DNA from 2 places in the Pseudomonas sp. Eqa60 genome. Region 2 is predicted to be linked to the other one. Evidence: riboswitches for the same ligand, from Rfam matches in the RefSeq annotation. Region 2 holds a riboswitch; the other holds the start of a gene.
What was found. A riboswitch is a leader RNA that binds a small molecule or an ion and turns the genes downstream of it on or off. The one in region 2 is predicted to bind manganese.
Positions count from the first base shown of each region.

Region 1: another riboswitch for manganese. It lies ahead of KI242_RS26095 (TMEM165/GDT1 family protein); the one in region 2 lies ahead of mntP (manganese efflux pump MntP).

Region 1 is NZ_AP024342.1:5,777,626-5,783,313, forward strand. It holds gene KI242_RS26085 (2-hydroxyacid dehydrogenase) at 1-884, shown strand, start outside; gene KI242_RS26090 (class I SAM-dependent methyltransferase) at 916-1,914, shown strand; yybP-ykoY riboswitch at 1,967-2,088, shown strand; gene KI242_RS26095 (TMEM165/GDT1 family protein) at 2,181-2,765, shown strand; gene KI242_RS26100 (M48 family metallopeptidase) at 2,851-3,669, opposite strand; gene KI242_RS26105 (methyl-accepting chemotaxis protein) at 3,943-5,688, shown strand, end outside.
Region 2 is NZ_AP024342.1:3,043,758-3,049,445, reverse strand. It holds gene KI242_RS14110 (LysR family transcriptional regulator) at 1-692, shown strand, start outside; gene KI242_RS14105 (hypothetical protein) at 670-1,020, opposite strand; gene KI242_RS14100 (hypothetical protein) at 1,023-2,759, opposite strand; gene KI242_RS14095 (GNAT family N-acetyltransferase) at 2,986-3,552, shown strand; gene mntP (manganese efflux pump MntP) at 3,628-4,200, opposite strand; yybP-ykoY riboswitch at 4,206-4,371, opposite strand; gene KI242_RS14085 (GFA family protein) at 4,482-4,970, shown strand; partial or broken gene KI242_RS14080 (serine hydrolase domain-containing protein) at 5,079-5,688, shown strand, end outside.

The DNA.
Region 1 (5,688 bases), 2.7 Mb from region 2:
GCTTCAGCCCTCTGCAAGTACATGCCCACACAGCGCCGGAACAGGTCGCCGAACGCCTGCAGGGAGCCCGGGTGGCCATCAGCAACAAGGTGGCACTGACAGCCGAAACCCTGGCCGCCTGCCCCGACCTGCAACTGATCCTGGTGGCCGCCACCGGCACCAACAATGTCGACCTGGCCGCAGCCCGCAAGCAGGGGATCACCGTCAGCAACTGCCAGGGCTACGGCACTCCCTCGGTGGCCCAGCACACCCTGATGCTGCTGCTCAACCTGGCCACCCGGGTCGCCGATTACCAGCAGGCCGTGGCTGCCGGGCGCTGGCAACAGGCCAGTCAGTTCTGCCTGCTGGACTACCCGATCATCGAACTGGCGGGCAAGACCCTGGGCCTGCTGGGCAATGGCGAACTGGGCAGCGCGGTGGCCCGCCTGGCCGAAGCCTTTGGCATGCGTGTGCTGCTGGGGCAGATTCCAGGCCGCCCGACCCGCCCGGACCGCCTGCCGCTGGAGGAACTGCTGCCGCAAGTGGACGCCCTGACCCTGCACTGCCCCCTCAACGAGCACACCCGCCACTTTATCGGTGCCCGGGAACTGGCCCTGCTCAAGCCCGGAGCCCTGGTGGTCAACACCGCCCGCGGGGGGCTGATCGATGAACAGGCCCTGGCCGATGCATTGCGCAATGGTCACCTGGGTGGTGCAGCCACCGATGTGCTCAGCGTCGAACCCCCGGTGGCTGGCAACCCCCTGCTGGCCGGCGACATTTCGCGCCTGATCGTCACTCCACACAACGCCTGGGGCAGCCGCGAGGCCCGCCAGCGAATCGTCGGTCAATTGACGGAAAACGCCCACGCCTTCTTCAGCGGCGCCCCGCTGCGGGTCGTGAGTTGATAAACTTCGCCACTTTTTTCGGGGGCGGATCATGGACACACGCAGTGAAGTACTGTTGCGTCAGGCTGAATTGTTTCAAGGCTCACTGCTGCTGGCCGGCCTGGCCGCCGACGATCTGCTGGGCCGCCTGCCCAATGCCCGGGGCTGGAGCTGGCACGCCGGCGACCAGGCAGCCCTGGAGGCGCGCTTTCCCGGCCGCAGTCACTTTGGCGTAGACGCACCGGCCCAATCCTTCGACAGCGCCGTGCTGTTCCTGCCCAAATCCAAGGACCTCACCGACTACCTGCTCAACGCCCTGGCCTCGCGCCTGGCCGGGCGCGAACTGTACCTGGTGGGCGAGAAGCGCAGCGGCGTGGAGAGTGCGGCCAAGCAACTCAACCCCTTCGGCAAACCGCGCAAGCTCGATAGCGCCCGGCACTGCCAGCTGTGGCAGGTCACGGTGGCCAATGCTCCCGAACCGCTCACCCTGCAGAGCCTGGCCCATGAGTACGAACTGCCGCTGGCCGAAGGCCCGCTGAAAGTCATCAGCCTGCCGGGGGTGTTCAGCCATGGCCGGCTGGATCGCGGCACCGCGCTGCTGCTGGAGCACCTGGACCACCTGCCCGCCGGCCACCTGCTGGACTTCGGCTGCGGTGCCGGAGTGCTCGGGGCCACCGTGAAACGCCGCTACCCGGACAGCCGCGTGACCCTGCTGGATGTGGACGCCTTCGCCGCCGCCAGCAGCCGCCTGACCCTGGCGGCCAACGGCCTGGAAGCCGAGGTGCTGACCGGTGACGGAATCGACGCCGCGCCCATGGGGCTGAACGGCATCCTGACCAATCCGCCCTTCCACACCGGGGTCCATACCGACTACCAGGCAACGGAAAACCTGCTGCGAAAAGCAGCCAAACATCTGCAAAAAGGTGGAGAACTGCGAGTAGTTGCCAACAGCTTCCTGCGCTACCAGCCGCTGATCGAAGAGCACCTGGGGCCCTGTGCGATCAAGGCCGAAGGCCAGGGCTTTCGCATTTATCGGGCCAAGCGCGGCTGAAATCCTTTTTCGCAAACAAGGCTTGCCGAAAGGGTTTTGCCTAGGCAGAATCCGCTCCGTCCTAGGGGAGTAGTCTCCCACGAGCGCCACGCTCGTCCGGCATGCGTCAACATACTTGGTCAACAGACCATGGCGCATGCGACCCAAGAGTCCGCACAGACGGACCGCAGGGTTTGACAAGACCTATGACACGCACACCTTACCCGGGGCGGGAAGGCTGTACGTGTCATAGCCGTGTCGACCCGCCCCTTAGGAAAACCCTGATGATGCTGGACTCCCTACTCGTTCCCACCGCAATCGTTGCCTTGGCCGAAATCGGCGACAAGACGCAACTGCTTGCCCTGATTCTCGCCGCACGTTTTCGCAAACCCTGGCCGATCATCGCCGGCATCGTTGCCGCGACCCTGGCCAACCACGCGGCGGCCGGTGCGGTAGGCGCCTGGTTCGGCAGCTTCTTCTCGGACTCGACCCTGCACTGGATCCTCGCCGCCAGCTTCACCGCCACCGCGCTGTGGACCCTGGTTCCGGACAAGATGGACGACGACGAAGCCAATACCGCACGCAAGTTCGGCCCATTCCTGACCACCCTGATCGCCTTCTTCCTGGCAGAAATCGGTGACAAGACCCAGGTCGCCACCGTCATGCTGGCGGCGCAGTACCCGGATCTGTGGCTGGTGATCATTGGTACCACCCTGGGCATGCTGATTGCCAACGTACCGGTGGTCCTGGCAGGCAACTTCGCCGCAGACAAGCTGCCCCTGACCCTGATCCGTCGCCTGGCGGCGTCGGCCTTCTTCATCCTCGCCGTGGTGGCGGTGTACAAGGCCATGCAGATCAGCGGCTGGGTATAAACGAAATCGCCGGCAAGCTGGCCCCTACGCAACCCGTAGGAGCCGGCTTGCCGGCGATGGCATCATCGACAATGACGCGAAGGGATCAGGACTTCTTGGCGGCCTGATACAGCGGCATCACCTTGGGAATCGCCGCCTGCAAGGAAGCGATACGGCTGGTGGAAGCCGGGTGAGTGCTCATGAACTCGGGCGGCGCGGAGCCACCGGCAGCCTGGCCCATCTTGTTCCACAGGCTGATGGCCGCATTCGGGTTGTAACCGGCACGGGCGGCCAGTTCCAGGCCGATCAGGTCCGCTTCGTTTTCATTCTCGCGGCTGTTGGGCAGGGTCATCAGCAGGTTCACCCCGTTGTCGCCCAGGGCTACGGTTTCCTGCGGAACGCCGAACAAGGTGGCGATCTGCTTGCCGGCACCGACCGCGTACTGCTTGGACATGGCTTCGCGACCGTGCTCGCGCAGGGCGTGGGCAATTTCATGGCCCATGACCGCGGCGATTTCATCGTCGGTGAGTTTGAGCTTCTCGATCAGCCCGGAGTAGAAAATGATCTTGCCGCCAGGACCGCAGTTGGCGTTGAGCTCGTCGCTCTTGATCAGGTTGACTTCCCATTTCCACTGCGCGCAGTCGGGGCGGAAAGTCGGCGCCTGGGCAATCAGGCGGTTGGCAATGACCTGCAGGCGCTTGGCGTTGGCGCTGGTCTTGTCCAGTACGCCCTGGCTGCTGGCTTCACCCAGAGTCTGCTGATAGGACTGGGCATAGGACTGGTTCACTTCAGCGCTGGAAACCATGCTGAACATGGATTGCTTGCGATCCACACCGACCACGCCACCGCTGGTGGTATTGACCGTTTCACAACCGCTGAGCAGTACTGCGGCACTCAATGCACATACGACCAATGACTTCTTCATCATGAAACCTCCCTGAAAACGTGGCGCGTATCCTAAGGGCGGAAATGTATCCGCGCCAGATGTAAAAACAGCAATCGGTCGCATTTCAGATACATATCTGCCTTGCAGGAGAAAATTCATTCCTCCCGCAAATCCCGCCCGGGTTACCCCCACAGCTTGCCAAGAACGACATCAAGCTCCCTGAAACAGTCATTTTTCCGTGTAAGGCTAATGGCCAGCGCTGCAGCGGCCGATACAGCTCGGCAGACCTAAATTCCTGCGCCCGGAGCCTCTATGAAGTTCAAGTCGATCCAGTTTTCCGTCGCCGCCCTGGCCGGCGCCATCGTTCTCAGCGTGGTTGCAGCCCTGGTGCTGTACGCCCTGTTCTCCGGGGCCAGGACCCAGCAGATGGTGCAAGACCGTACCCAGGCCCAGTTCGAACAGGTCATCGAACAACGCCTGAGCGGCCTGGCGCAGACCCAGGTCAGCCAGATCCAGCGCGAACTGGAAGCGCCCCTGCTGATCGCCGGCGGCCTGGTGCGGGTCAATGCGCTGATGGGCACCCAGGACTCGCAAAGCCATGCCGGGCTGAGCCTGAGCCGTGAACAGCTGATTGCCCTGATCAAGGAAAACGTCACCCAGAACCCGAAGATCCTCGGTGCGTACATTGGCTGGGAACCCGGCGCCATCGACCATGACGACGCTGCCTACGTAGGCACTTCGGTGGTGGGTATCGATGCAGCAAACGGCCGCTTCCTGCCCTGGTGGTTCCGCAATGAGGACGGCAGCCTGGGCCTGGACAAACTGGCCGACGTCAATGATCGGACCCTGCTTTCCACCGGCGTGCGCGCCAGCGAGTACTACCTCTGCTCCCAGGACAGCCTAAAGCCTTGCGCCATCGACCCCGCTCCCTACAAGGTCGGCGACAAGGTGGTGATGCTGGCCTCCTTTATTCAGCCGATCCTGCTCAAAGGCAAGTTCCAGGGCATCGTGGGTGCCGACCTGTCAGTGAACTTCATCCAGGACATGCTGGTGGGAGCCAACCAGAAGCTCTACGGCGGCGCCGGGCACATGGCCCTGATCGGCGGCAACGGTCGCCTGGTCGCCTATACCAAGGACTCGAGCAAGTTCGGTGAAAAAGTCAGCGACGTGCTCAGCAGTGATGCACTGACCAAGCTGTCCAGCCTCAAGCGCGGCGAAGTGACCTACGACGTCGACCAGGCCAACGGCACCATCAGCCTGTACCTGCCCTTCGGCATCGGCCAGACCGATGCGCACTGGACCCTGATGCTGCAACTGCCGCTGAGCGCGGTGATGGCCGACCTCGACAAACTGCAAGGTGACCTGGCCGAACAACGCAAGGCCGACACCTTCGGCATGGCCATGGTCGGGCTGGTGATTGCCGGCCTCGGCTTGCTGGTGATCTGGCTGGTGGGCCACGGCATTGCCCGGCCGCTGCGGCAGATGGTGGCAATGCTCGACGACATCGCTCAGGGCGAAGGCGACCTGACCCGACGCCTGACCAGCGATCGCGCTGACGAGCTGGGCTCCATCGCCAAAGGCTTCAACACCTTTTTGGCCAAGCTGCAGGCGATGATCAGCCAAGTGGTGACCTCGGTTCAGAGCGTCAGCGATTCTTCGGAACACACCGCAGACATCGCCATTCGCACCAACCAGGGCGTGCACAAGCAAATGGTTGAAATCGATCAGGTAGCCACCGCGGTGCACGAAATGACCGCCACCGCCCAGGACGTCGCGCGCAATGCCACCCAGGCCGCGCAAGCCGCCAGCCACGCCGACCAGGCCGCAAGCCAGGGCATGCAGATCGTGCGCGACACCTCCAGCGCCATCGGCGCCCTGGCCGAGGAAATCGGCCGTGCGGTGGGCGTGGTGCAGACCCTGGCCAAGGACAGCGAGAACATCAACGCCATCCTCATCGCCATTCGCGGGATTGCCGAGCAGACCAACCTGCTGGCGCTTAACGCGGCAATCGAGGCGGCCCGGGCCGGCGAGCAAGGCAGGGGCTTTGCGGTGGTTGCC
Region 2 (5,688 bases):
AGGTGGATTACCTGAAAAGCGAATTCACCCAGTACGGCGGTGATTCCTCCGGGCACATCCGCATCTTCGCCAACACCACGGCGGTCACCGAATTCTTGCCGGAAGTGCTGGCGAAATTTCTCTCGGTACGCCCGGGAGTCACGGTGGACCTGCAGGAGCGCCTGTCCCGGGACATCGTTCGCGGTGTGCTGGACGGCACCAGCGACATGGGCATCATCGCCGGCCCGGTGGAAGCCAGCGGCCTGCAGGTGCTGCACTTCAGCACCGACCACCTGGTGCTGATGGTGCCCGTGGGCCACCCGCTGTCGGGGCAGGCTTCAGTGACCCTGGAACAGACCCTGGCCTACCAGCACATCGGCTTGCATGAAGGCAGCACCCTCTTGACCTTCCTGCGCGAGCACGTGGAGCGCCTGGGCAAGCAACTCTCGCTGCGCATCCAGGTGTCGAGCTTCGAAGCGATCTGCCGCATGGTGGAAGCCGGGGTCGGCATCGGCATCATTCCCGAGTCCGCGGCCTTGCGGCACAGCCGCACCATGCAGCTGGTGACGGTGAAGCTGGATGAAAGCTGGGCCGTGCGCGAACGCAGCATCATCGTCCGCGAACTGGAGGCCCTGCCCGGCAGCGTGCGGGCGCTGATCGCGACGCTGATGCCGGCCAGCCAGGAACCTTCTATTGCGGGCAACCCTGGCTGATCCAGGCACTCAGTTCGTCGATCTGGGCCTGAGGCAGAAAGGGGCCGCCGGGGGGCATCTGGCCAAAATCCCCATCCGGCCCCCAGGGGGTGCCCGGGGTACCGCTCAGGGCATAAATCAGGTTGGAATGCGCGCCATCGCCTTTGACCAGGATAGGTACCGCCTGCCCTGTTTCCGGGTTTTGGATACCCGGCACATTACCGGTCACGAACGACTGGTAGGAGGTCTGCCAGAAGGCCCCGTGAGGCGCTCCGGAGATCGGCAGGTTGTTCTGCGCAACGAAGGCATCGAGCAGGTTCTGTACATCCTTGAAGGTGTTGAGTGCCATGACTATTTCCCTGTGCTAGATGGGGTGAACAATTGCAGATAACGCTGGCTGGCCGCTGCCGCCGACTCAGCCCCTGCCGTCTCGGGAGCCCGAACGTTGCCGCCTTTGAGGATGAAACTGAAATCGAAGCCGGCCACCTGGGCATTGCCATGGCAACCCATGCAGCCTCCCATGTTCACCCCATGCACAGCGGCGGAACCGGCGGATTGGGCGAACACGTTCGGAGGGGGTGGCGCACCTGCGGCCTGGAAGGAAGTCGGAGCACCGTTAGCAGCAATCCGGCCCCTGAATTGCTGCAGGGTATAGTCCGTTTCAACCATGATATTGGCCTGGTAGTACACCGCGGCAGAGTGGCTGGGATCGGTTTTCGATAGCTGCGTGGTGTCGAACGGCTGGGCCTGGACCGAGACCAGCTTGTAGTACTGCCAGGGCGAATTCTTGACATTCTTGGCCTGGCTATAGCTCTGGATAGCCTGATGCGCCGCCTGATTGACCTGAATCACGTCAGCCGCAATCGGCTCATAGCGCTGGTTGATGCAGATCGGGCCGCCCGCCGGAGTCCCGCCTTTGGCAATCTCGCGCAGATACAGTTGCTTGCCGGGCTTGCAGAAGGCCCCCTGGGCCTTGACTTGAGGGTTGTTGGGGTCGTCCTGGTAACTCAGCCCGGGATTGGTCGGCATGGGGCCCGGCGCTGGATTGATGATGCGGCCGTTCTCATCCTCAAGCGGCTTGCCACTGGGCAGCAGGATGTTGTCGGCCTGTTCGAAGGTCGCGTAGATAAAACTCGGGGCCGTGGGGGTCTTCTGGATGATGTGCAACGCCACCATCGCCCATTGCGCCTCGAAATAGCAGGTGCCCTTGCCCGGTGGTTGCTCATAGAAGCGCACCGTCTGCCTGTGGAATCGCGAGGGGTCCTCGCCGGGGCCCAGCTGGCGCCAGGCGGACTTGACCTCAATGGTGCCGCTGGGAAAGTTGACCCGCGGCGCGCTGGGGAAAGTCGGAGGTGTCTGCTTGACCGCGTTGAAGAAGTTCCGCGCGGCTTGTGCCAGCGCGGGGTTGGCGTACCAGAACTGGTTGGCGGCGACGTAGGTGTATTGCACCTGATTGGCCTTGGCCAGGAAGCGCACCAGCTGGGGGTTGGAATTGCCTCCGGTGGGAGCAGCCGGAACAACACCGGCATACATCTGGTCGAGGCCGATCTGGGTGCTTTCGTCGAGGTTGATCCAGGCCGGCAGTTTGGGTGCGATCTGGCCAGAGCAGGCAGGCACGGTAAAACTGTAGTCATAGGTTGGCGCAGTGCCATAACCATAACTGGGATCGCCATCAGGCTTGTAGCCCGGGGGGCCGACGTTGGCACTGCCCTTGCCCGGAAAGATCTCAACCTTGCTTCGGTACGTATGCCACACCAGAGGCACGCCCTGGCTGCCGAAAGGCTGGCGGATATCGGGCACATCGCGCTGCCCGCCCAGGGCCGGCCAGTTGAGAGCGATGAACTCCTGCCAGGCGAAGGCCGCAGCCTGTGCCAACGTTGCCTGGGATGCCCCCCGGGTATATCGGCGGGTACCTCGGGCGATACGGTTATCGACACCGGGGCGGCGTTCGAAACGCCGCCCAGAAGCGCCAGACCAACACTGATAGCAATGTAGGAAACCTGCCGCTGCAAACGATTCTTGTCTTGTTGATGCTCCATATCCTGACTCCTCCCTTGGCTGTTCGAGAGCGTAGATCAGCGCTCTCACGGCAACGCGCCAGGAAAAAGAACATTAGGCGCTAGCATTAATAGCCAAATGCCTGTACGCCAGCAGCGGTGGCGGCTTGAACGGCTCGTGACCGGTGATCGCCCTGGCCGGCAGCGCAAGCAGAGACATTGATGCCGATCAAGTGCCCGCCTCGCCAGCGGAGTAAACCTGAAGCCAATCAGGGCTGTGTGCGCAGCCCGCCCTTTGGCTCCGCGGAGACTTGACCATGCCCAGCACCGCTCTCGATACCCTCGCCCACCCGCCGTTCCCGGCGCAGCAAGGCCAATACTGGATCGACGCCCTGAACGATGGCAGCCATGTGCTGATCCGCCCGCTGCGGCCCCAGGACCGGGAGCGGGAAAAGGCCTTTATCGAAAACCTCTCCCCGGCCACGCGGCACCAGCGCTTTCTCGGTGAGATCAAGGAAGTGGGCGAGCAACTGCTCAATCAACTGATGGATGTCGGCACGCCGCAGCGGGTGGCTTATGTGGCCCTGGTCCACGACAACGGCGAACTGCGGGAAGTGGGGATCAGCCGCTACGCCCAGGTAGACGAGCAGCCCTCGCATTGCGAGTTCGCCGTGACCATCGCCGATGAGTGGCAAGGCAAGGGCCTCGGCGCGCTATTGATGCAGCACCTGATCGACGAAGCCCGCAACAACGGTTTCCAGCAGATGTACTCGGTGGATTCCGCCGCCAACTACAGCATGCGCCGCCTGGCAAAACAGCTGGGCATGCGCAGCGCCATCGACCCCGATGACGCCACCCAGGTGATCCACAGCCTGGCGCTGTAACGCCAGAGCGCTCCGCGCCTCGGCCCGAGGCGCGGCCGCATTGCCCGCAGAACCGCCCCGCCGCCGATACTGAAGTCAAGCCACAGCCGACAGGTGCTCGTAGAGAATTCCCGAGCCGACGATGATCAGCACCACCCCGCCCAGCACTTCGGCGCGCTGGCCCATCACCGTGCCAATGGCGCGGCCCAGCATCACTCCCAGGGTGACCATGGTCATGGTGGCCAGGCCGATGGCGCTGGCCGCGATCCAGATGTTGACGTTGACGAACGCCAGCCCCACCCCCACCGCCAGGGCATCGATGCTGGTGGCCAGGCCGGTCACCGCCAGCAGCCAGAAGCCGTGCTGGCGCGGTTTTTCTTCCTCGGCCTCAGCCTGCTGGCGGGTGCCGTTGTAGATCATGTGCAGGCCCAGCAACAGCAGCAGGCTGAAGGCGATCCAGTGGTCCCAGTTGGCCACCCATTGAGTCGCGGCCTGGCCGATGAACCAGCCCACCACCGGGGTGATGGCTTCAATGACGCCGAAGATCAGGCCGATGCGCAAAGCTTCCAGCAGGCGCGGCTTGAGCATGGCCGAACCCTTGCCCACCGCGGCGGCGAAGGCATCGGTGGACATGGCGAAGGCGAGAAAGATGATCGAGGCTGGGTTCACGTTGAGTCTTCCGGTCGGGCTTGAGTCCACGACATGCCCACGCGCCCGACTTCAGCGCAGGTATGTCGATGGTCTCACCAACCGAAACGGTGCCCGTACCACGGCAGGTTGCCGAGAATGTTGATACGGGCGCCACCGCAGGGCGCGGTGGCAGGTTACTCCCCAAAGAGGCGCGCAGCTTAGCCGGCCACATGTGAAAATTTCATCAGCACCGTGTCACGACAGCTGCTCGCACAGCGGCTAGCCTGTGCCATCCACCCGTTGATTCGTGGAGGTACCCCATGCAACTCCAGGGCTCCTGCCATTGCGGCGCCGTGCACTTCAGCCTGTCCAGCCGCCATCCCTATCCCTACCAGCGCTGCTACTGCTCGATCTGCCGCAAGACCCAGGGCGGTGGCGGCTACGCCATCAACCTGGGGGGCGATGCGGCCAGCCTCAAGGTACGTGGGCGCAAGCACATCGTCATCTACCATGCTCGGCTCAAGCCCGCCGGTGCCGCCCGGGCCCACAGCAGCAGCGCCGAACGGCACTTCTGCGGGCGCTGCGGCTCCGGGCTGTGGCTGTTCAGCCCGCAATGGCCGGAGCTGATCCACCCTTTTGCCTCGGCCATCGACACCCCGTTGCCGGTGCCGCCGCAACACACCCACCTGATGCTCGACTCCAGGGCGCCCTGGGTCGAGGTCGATGCCGGGGCGCACGACCTGCAGTTCGCCGAATACCCCGAGGAATCGATTGCCCAGTGGCACCAGCGCCTGGGGCTGGAGGCCTGAGCGCAACCGGGGCTTAACAGTCTTTGACAGTTTCCCGACAAAGCTGTCAAAGACTGCCACGCCCCCCTTCCCTAGCATCCGCTGATCCAATTGGCCCTCGGGTGCTGCATGTCCCGCAAACTTCTCGGCCTGCCGCTGGTGGGCCTGCTCTTGAGCAACCTCGGCTGCAACGGCCAGCCTCCAGCGCCGCCGCCCATCGCGCCCGGCGATTACGCCAGCATCATCGGCTACCTGAAGCAGTACATCCCGCAACAGATGGCCGAACATCAGGTGCCCGGGCTATCCATAGCCCTGGTGGACGGCCAGCAACTGATCTGGGCCCGGGGCTTTGGCTTCGCCGACCAGGCCCGGGGCCTGCAAGTGACCGAAAACACCGCGTTTCGCGCCGGTGCCCTGTCGCAATTGCTGACTGCCACGGCGGTGATGCAACTGGTGGAACAAGGGCGCCTGCAACTGGACGCGCCGCTGCAGGACACCCTCAGGGAGTTCTACGTCCGCTCGCGCTTCCACGAGGACCAGAACGCCGCCGACCGGGCCGTGACTCTGCGCCGCCTGCTCAGCCACCAGGGCGGCATTCCCAGCGAATACCTGCGCGACGCACGCACCCCCAACGCCCTCGACGAACTGCCGGGAAAGCTCAGCGGGCTGTGGCTGAGCAACGCTCCGGGAACCCAGACCGCCTACTCCAACCTCGGTTATGCCCTGCTCGGGCAGCGGT